2 linked regions of the Actinoalloteichus hymeniacidonis genome follow. Each later gene encodes a partner of the first gene's protein in a complex. Links are inferred from orthologs where the notes say so. Each region holds a gene or a part of one and is shown on either strand. Other genes may lie near its edges. The genes, in order: smc and BKA25_RS09225.

Evidence for each region.
Region 2: the proteins of smc (region 1) and BKA25_RS09225 are in contact, whole or in part, in a crystal structure (PDB 3ZGX), measured with the Bacillus subtilis proteins. The link is inferred for Actinoalloteichus hymeniacidonis from one-to-one orthologs.

The regions. Positions count from the first base shown.
Region 1 is NZ_JACHIS010000001.1:1,069,719-1,074,441, forward strand. The notes cover bases 247-4,457. They hold smc (chromosome segregation protein SMC), read left to right. Parts: upstream 247-564; coding sequence 565-4,257; downstream 4,258-4,457. Other genes in these bases: BKA25_RS04910 (GIDE domain-containing protein), read left to right, coding at 247-332; BKA25_RS04920 (DUF397 domain-containing protein), read right to left, coding at 4,337-4,457. Outside these bases: more of BKA25_RS04910, read left to right, coding at 1-246; more of BKA25_RS04920, read right to left, coding at 4,458-4,540; BKA25_RS04925 (helix-turn-helix domain-containing protein), read right to left, coding at 4,653-4,723. UniProt on the Bacillus subtilis protein: Required for chromosome condensation and partitioning.
Region 2 is NZ_JACHIS010000001.1:2,057,155-2,059,923, forward strand. It holds BKA25_RS09225 (segregation and condensation protein A), read left to right. Parts: upstream 1-794; coding sequence 795-1,745; downstream 1,746-2,769. Other genes in the region: BKA25_RS09220 (ParA family protein), read left to right, coding at 1-782; scpB (SMC-Scp complex subunit ScpB), read left to right, coding at 1,742-2,578; BKA25_RS09235 (pseudouridine synthase), read left to right, coding at 2,565-2,769. UniProt on the Bacillus subtilis protein: Participates in chromosomal partition during cell division. May act via the formation of a condensin-like complex containing Smc and ScpB that pull DNA away from mid-cell into both cell halves.

The sequences.
Region 1 (4,723 bases):
ACGAGACGGCGCACGGCCCCGGCGGCAGCGGTCTCGGCAACACTCTGATGCGGTTGGTCGGCAATCGGATGGGCGGCGGTGGCACGCTCGGACATCGTTACACCGAGTGGGTGGTCCGCCCCGGCCAGCGGCTTTACATCCTGGGTGAAGTGAACGACCGGCGCGGCGACTTGACGGTGTCTCGGCCGGAGAAGGGCCACTTCATCATCTCCACCCGCAGCGAGGAGGAACTCCGCGCTTCCCGCACTACGACACACAAGTTCATCCGCATCGGCATCTTCGTCGCCGTGCCGCTGGGCATCATCCTCACCATTGCGGGCGCGCTCTCCTGAGCAGGTCGACGACCCGCGCACCCGACACACACAGTCACCTCCCCCCTGGCGAGCCCGCTCCTCCAACGAGTGAGAGCTAGATCGCAGTGGTGGCGCTGCCGTGCCGCGACGGACGCGCGCGAGCACCCACCTGTCCGCCAGCACGCCGGTTGACCTGTGGCGATGAGTACGCTCGTCGGTCTGACCCGCGTCTTGTGGCCGGGAACGAGGAACGTGGAGGGATGGCCGAGCCGTGCACCTGAAGAGCCTGACGCTCAAGGGATTCAAGTCCTTCGCCTCGGCCACCACGCTGCGTTTCGAACCGGGGATCACCTGTGTGGTCGGCCCGAACGGCTCCGGCAAGTCCAATGTGCTCGACGCGCTGACCTGGGTGATGGGTGAGAAGGGTGCCAAGGCGCTGCGCGGCGCCAAGATGGAGGACGTCATCTTCGCCGGGACCTCCGGCCGCGCCCCCCTCGGCCGCGCCGAGGTCACCCTGACCATCGACAACTCCGACGGCGCCCTGCCCATCGAGTACACCGAGGTCTCGATCACCCGCCGGATGTTCCGCGAGGGCGCCACCGAGTACGAGATCAACGGTGACGCCTGTCGCCTGCTCGATATCCAGGAACTCCTCTCGGACTCCGGTATCGGCCGGGAGATGCACGTCATCGTCGGGCAGGGCCAACTCGCCTCGATCCTGGAGTCCAAGCCGGAGGAGCGCCGCGCCTTCATCGAGGAGGCGGCCGGCGTCCTCAAACACCGCAAGCGCAAAGAGAAGGCGCTGCGCAAGCTCGACGCGATGCAGGCCAATCTGACCCGACTCACCGACCTCACCGCCGAACTACGCCGCCAGCTCAAACCGTTGGGCAAACAGGCCGAGATCGCCCGCCGCGCCCAGGCCGTGCAGATGGAGTTGCGGGACGCGCGGCTGCGGATCGTGGCCGACGACCTCGTCACCGCCAGGGCCGATCTGGCGAGGGACGAGGCCGACGAGGTCTCGGTGCGCACCCGCCGCGCCGAGGTCGAGCGCGCGCTGCAGACGGCGCAGGCCGAGCAGACCGCGCTGGAGGAACAGCTCGCGCAGGACGCGCCGAGGCTCAACGCCGCCCAGGACACCTGGTATCGGTTGTCGGCCTTGGAGGAACGGTTGCGCGGCACCGTCCGGCTCGCCGCCGAGCGACACCGCCACCTGGCCGCCCCGTTGGACGGCCCGCGCGGCGGCCGCGACCCGGAGGAGTTGGAGGCCGAGGCGGAGGAGGCCGCCGAGACCGAGGTCGAGCTGGCGGAGGTCCTGGAACAGGCCAGATTCGACCTGTCCGATGCGGTCGAGGCACGCGGCAAGGCCGAGCAGGACTTGGCCGCCGTCGAACGGGCCCACGTCGCGGCCGTGCGCGCCGTCGCGGACCGTCGGGAGGGCCTGGCGAAACTGGCCGGACAGGTCGAGCTCCTGCGAAGCAAGGCGGACTCGACGGCAGAGGAGATCGAACGGCTGTCGGTCGGCCTGGCCGAGGTCTCGGAGCGTGCGGTCGCCGCAGCCGAGGAACTGGCCGAACAGCAGGCGGTCGACGACGGCCAGGACACCGACGACGCGGATCTGGGCGACCGACACCGCACGGCGACGGCCGAACGGGAGCAGGCCAGGGAACGGGTCAACGAACTGGTCGCCGCCGAGCGCGCCGCCGAACGGGAGATCGCGGCCTGGACCGCCAGGGTGGACGCCCTGTCGCTCGGCCTGACCCGCAAGGACGGCGCGGGCGCGCTGCTGGCGGCGGGGGAACGACTGCCCGGTCTGCTCGGCTCGGTCGCGGCCCTGCTCACCGTCGAGCCCGGCGCGGAGGTGGCGATGGCCGCCGCGTTGGGACCGATCGCCGACGCGGTGGCGTTGACCGGATTCGACGACGCACTGGTGGCGCTGGAACTGCTCAAGTCCCAGGACGCCGGCCGGGCGAACCTGCTGCTCGGCGGTGCGCCGCCGATCCCGACCGGCGACCGACCGGCCCTGCCCGCCACGGCCCGCTGGGCGGTCGATCTGGTCGGCGCACCGCAGGGTCTGCGGCCCGCGCTGTTGCGCGCCTTGGACGGTGTCGTCGTGGTCGAGGACCTGGCGGCCGCCAAGACGCTGGTCGCCGACCAACCCGAGTTGCGGGCGGTGACGCCGCAGGGCGACGTACTCGGTGCGGGCTTCGCCTCCGGCGGATCCGGGCGCGACCAGAGCGTCATCGAGGTCCAGGCGGCCGTGGACGACGCCGGTCGGGAGCTCACCGCCGCGCAGCGCAGATTGGAGGGGCTCTCGGCCGCGTTGGAGGGCGCCAGAGCCGACGAGCGGGACCGGCGCGAGCAGATGCGCACCGTCGGCGAGGCCGTCAACGAGGCCAAGGTCCGCAAGGCCCGCAGCACCGAGCGGCTGAGCAGACTCGGCCAGGCCGCACGCGCCGCGAGTGCCGAGGCCGAGCAGCTGCTCAATCGACGGACCAAGATCGAGGCGACCCACGAACGGATCCTGCGTGAGCTGGACGAGTCGAGGGACCGGCTCGCGGCGGTGGAATCGGAACCCCTGGAGCACGAACCGGACTCGGACGAACGCGAACAGGCCGCAGCGGCCGTCGACACCTGCCGACAACGGGAGATGGACGCCCGGCTGGTGCAGCGGACGGCGGAGGAACGGGCGCGGTCGGTGCAGGGCCGGGCCGAGCAGTTGCGCCGGGCCGCCCGCATCGAGCGGGAGAACCGAGCCAGGATCGCCGCCGCACGCCAATCGCGGAATCGTGGTGCCGCCGTGGCCAAGGCGGTGGTCGACGCGGGTGAGTTCGCGGCGGGCCGCATCGCGGTGTCGTTGAGCCGGGCCGTCCATGAGCGCGATGCCGCCCAGGCCGCACGTGCCGACCGGGAACAGGCCTTGACCACGGTGCGCAATCGGGCCCGGGAACTCGGCGTCACCCTGGAGAAGCTCACCGATGCCGTGCACCGCGACGAGGTGCTGCGGGCCGAACGGCGATTGCGGCTGGAACAGCTCGAAACCAAGATCTCCGAGGATTTCGGTATCGGGCTGGACGATCTGGCCGCCGAGTACGGCCCGGATATCGGGGTGCCGCCCAGCGCGGCCGAGATGGCGGAGTACGAGGCGGCCCGGGACCGCGGCGAGGAGGTCACCGCACCCGCTCCGGTGCCCTACGACCGCGATACCCAGCTGCGCCGGGCCAAGCGAGCCGAACGGGACCTCTCGCTGCTGGGCAAGGTCAATCCGCTCGCGCTGGAGGAGTTCGCGGCGCTGGAGGAGCGCTACCGCTTCCTCGCCACCCAGCTGGAGGACCTCAAGGCCACCCGGCGGGATCTGCTCACGGTGATCAAGGACGTCGACGAGCGGATCCTGGAGGTCTTCTCCACCGCGTATGTCGATGTGGCCAGGGAGTTCGAGATCGTCTTCGCCACGCTGTTCCCCGGTGGCGAGGGCAGGCTCGTGTTGACCGAGCCCGAGGACATGCTGACCACCGGGGTGGACGTCGAGGCGCGGCCACCCGGCAAGAAGGTCAAGCGGCTCTCGCTGCTCTCCGGTGGCGAGAAGTCACTGACGGCGGTGGCGATGTTGGTGGCGATCTTCCGGGCCAGGCCGTCACCGTTCTACGTGATGGACGAGGTCGAGGCGGCATTGGACGACACCAACCTCCGCCGCCTGATCGGCCTGCTCGAACAGCTCAGGGAGACCTCGCAGCTGCTCATCATCACCCACCAGAAGCCGACGATGGAGATCGCGGACGCGTTGTACGGGGTAAGCATGCGGGGCGATGGCATCAGCACGGTGATCTCGCAGCGGCTGCGGGGTCGCGAGCGATCTCAGCCGGTGCCAGCGGCGGTCGAGGGCTCCGGCACCGCCGATCCCGGACCGGCGGAGGCGGACGCCGAGTCCACCGCGACCACGGCGTCGGAGGAACCCGAGGGGAACTGAGCCCGGATGGATGCCCGTGGCCGGGCAGACCCCGGGCATCGCGTTCCTCGGTGGGTTACGGGGCGGGTGATCTCCGATGTCACCGGCTCGATCGTGGACCCTTCTCCACCTGATCGAGGAATTCCATCCAGTGGATGATCGGGAACCACAGAACCGGGCCGTTCGGATTCTTGGAGTCGCGGACCCCGATCAGCTCCCGGATCGTGGCTACCTCGACGCAGTTTCCGGCGCCGTTGCTGCGGATGCTCTTCCGCCACGTTCCTGCGGTAAAGAGCTGCCCCATTTTCGGATCCTCCTCGTGGTGCCAGCCGCGACGAGAAGTCTCGGTGGTCGGTGGCGGCGAATCGCCGGATATCGCCTGCCGCGCCTGCCCCGCGAAGCGACTTGGGGTGATGTCAGGAGTGTCGCGTCAGGTCGGCGGCCAACTTTGTCATCAGTTCGGTGGATTCCGCAGGCGAAAGCGCTG
Region 2 (2,769 bases), 990 kb from region 1 along the record:
CGTTACTGGATCGACACGGGCCCGCGACCGTGCTCGCGATGTGCAATCAGAAGGGCGGGGTCGGCAAGACCACCTCGACGATCAATCTCGGTGCGGCGCTGGCCGAGTGCGGTAGGCGGGTATTGCTCGTCGACTTCGACCCGCAGGGCGCCCTGTCTGTGGGTCTCGGGGTGTACCCGCATCATCTGGACACCACGATCTACAACGTGATCATGGAACGTCAGGTCTCCGTGCAGGATGTAGTGCAGGAGACCTCGACCGACGGCATGTTCCTGTTGCCCAGCAACATCGATCTGTCGGCGGCGGAGGTGCAACTGGTCGTCGAGGTCGGGCGTGAGCAGGCCCTGGCCCGTGTGCTGCGGCCGGTGTTGAACGATTACGACTACATCCTGGTCGATTGCCAGCCCTCGCTCGGCCTGCTGACGATCAATGCGTTGGCTGCCGCGCACGGGGTGTTGATTCCCTTGGAGTGCGAGTTCTTCAGTCTGCGTGGTGTTGCGCTGTTGATCGACACGATCGAGAAGGTCCGCGAGCGGTTGAATCCGGAGCTGGAGATCACCGGGATCCTCGCGACCATGTTCGATCCGCGCACCCTGCATTCTCGCGAGGTGATGGCCAGGGTGGTCGAGGCGTTCGGCGACATCGTGTTCGACACCGTGATCAATCGGACCGTGCGTTTCCCGGAGACGACGGTGGCGGGCGAACCGATCACCCGTTGGGCGCCGCGTTCGGCGGGTGCGAAGGCCTACCGTGCGTTGGCCCGCGAGGTGATCGCCCGATGAGTGCCGTGGCCGATGACCGATAGCGCGGCCGGGCCGGACCCCGGTCCCGCAGCAGTACCGACCGCCGATGCCGCTCCGCAGACGACTGCGACGATCCCGCAGGCGGAACCGAGTATCGGGGCCGAGGGCCCCGCCGTCGATCCTGCGGCCGGTGCGGCGGCGGATGGCCGATTCACCGTGCGGCTGCACAACTTCGAAGGCCCCTTCGACCTGCTGTTGCAACTGATCTCGCAACACCGCATGGACGTCACCGAGGTGGCCCTGCACCGGGTGACCGACGAATTCATCGCGCATATCCGCAGGCTGGGCGACGAATGGGATCTGGATGAGATCACCGAGTTCTTGGTGATCGCGGCGACCCTGCTCGACCTGAAGGCGGCTCGACTGCTACCGGCCGCGGAGGTCGAGGACGAGGAGGATCTGGCGCTGCTGGAGGCGAGGGATCTCCTGTTCGCCCGCTTGCTGCAGTACCGCGCCTACAAGCAGGTCGCCGGGTTGTTCAGTGAACTGGAAGCCGGCGCGCTACGGCGCTATCCCCGCTCGGTGGCTTTGGAGGAGCGGTTCGACGGCTTGTTGCCCGAGGTGTTGCTCGGCGTCGACGCGGACCGTTTCGCCGAGATCGCGGCGGCGGTGTTCCGGCCCCGACCACCACCGACGGTCTCGTTGGATCACATCCACATGGCGCGGGTCTCGGTCCGCGAGCACGCGGCTTTCCTGCGGGTCCTGCTGGCCGAACGCGGCGAGGCCTGGTTCGGGGAGCTGACCGAGGACTGTGGGACCACGGTCGAGGTGGTCGCGCGATTCCTGGCGCTGTTGGAGTTGTATCGGGAGATGTCGGTGTTGTTCGACCAGTCCGATCCGCTGGGTGATCTGCGGGTTCGGTGGGTCGGCGGCAGCGTCGAACATGCCAAGGCCGTCGCCGAGATAGATCGGACCGCCGTCGAGGACGAGGAGTACGGGTGATCCAGGAGACCGATCCGACGGCCGTGCAGCCCGGTGATCTGGACGCGGCATCGTCACCGAGCGGCGTCGGGACCAGTCCCGATGTGCCGACGCCTGACGTGCCCTCGCCGGGGTCGCCGTCTCCCGATGTCCCGTCCCCCGATGTGCCCGGCCCCGGTGTGCCGACCCCCGACGTGCCATCGCCCGATGTCCCCGCGCCGGAGATTCCCGACCCGGATGTTCCGTCCCCTCCTACCGCGTCCGCGCAGGCCGAGGGCGTCGGCGTCGCCCGAGACGAGGCTCCCGACCTGACCGAGGACGCCACCCTGGAGGCGGCGTTGGAGGCGCTGCTGCTGGTCGTCGACATCCCGGCGGGCGAGGAGCTGTTGGCGACCACCCTCGACCAGCCGGTGTCGCGGGTCTCCGGGGCCCTTCGACGCATCGCAGCCCGCTACGACCTTGGCGGACGCGGATTCGAACTCCGTCGCATCGGCGAGGGCTGGCGGCTGTACACCAGGGACAGGTTCGCCCCCTACGTCGAGCGATACCTGCTCGACGGGCAGCGGTCCAAGCTGACCAGGGCGGCGTTGGAGACCCTGGCGGTGATCGCTTATCGGCAGCCGACCACCAGATCCCGAGTCGCTGCGGTACGCGGGGTGAACGTCGATGGCGTCATCCGTACCCTGTTGGCTCGTGGCCTGGTCGAGGAGACCGGGACCGACCCGGAGACCGGCGGAATCCTCTACCGGACCACCGAGCTGTTCCTCGAACGCCTCGGGCTGTCCTCGCTGGAGCAGCTTCCGCCGATCGCCCCATTGCTACCCGAAGTGGATTCCATCGATGAGCAGCTCTGAGCACAGCAGTCGTTCGCCGCGTCGCGAGCGCCCCAACTCGACGGGGCGCGAGGGCTCCGTCCGCCCCGGTGACGATCACCCAGAGGGCATCCGGCTGCAGAAGGTGCTCTCCCGCGCGGGAGTCGCGTCCCGTCGGGCCGCCGAGGAGCTGATCGCGGAGGGGCGGGTCAGCGTCGACGGCAAGGTCGTCA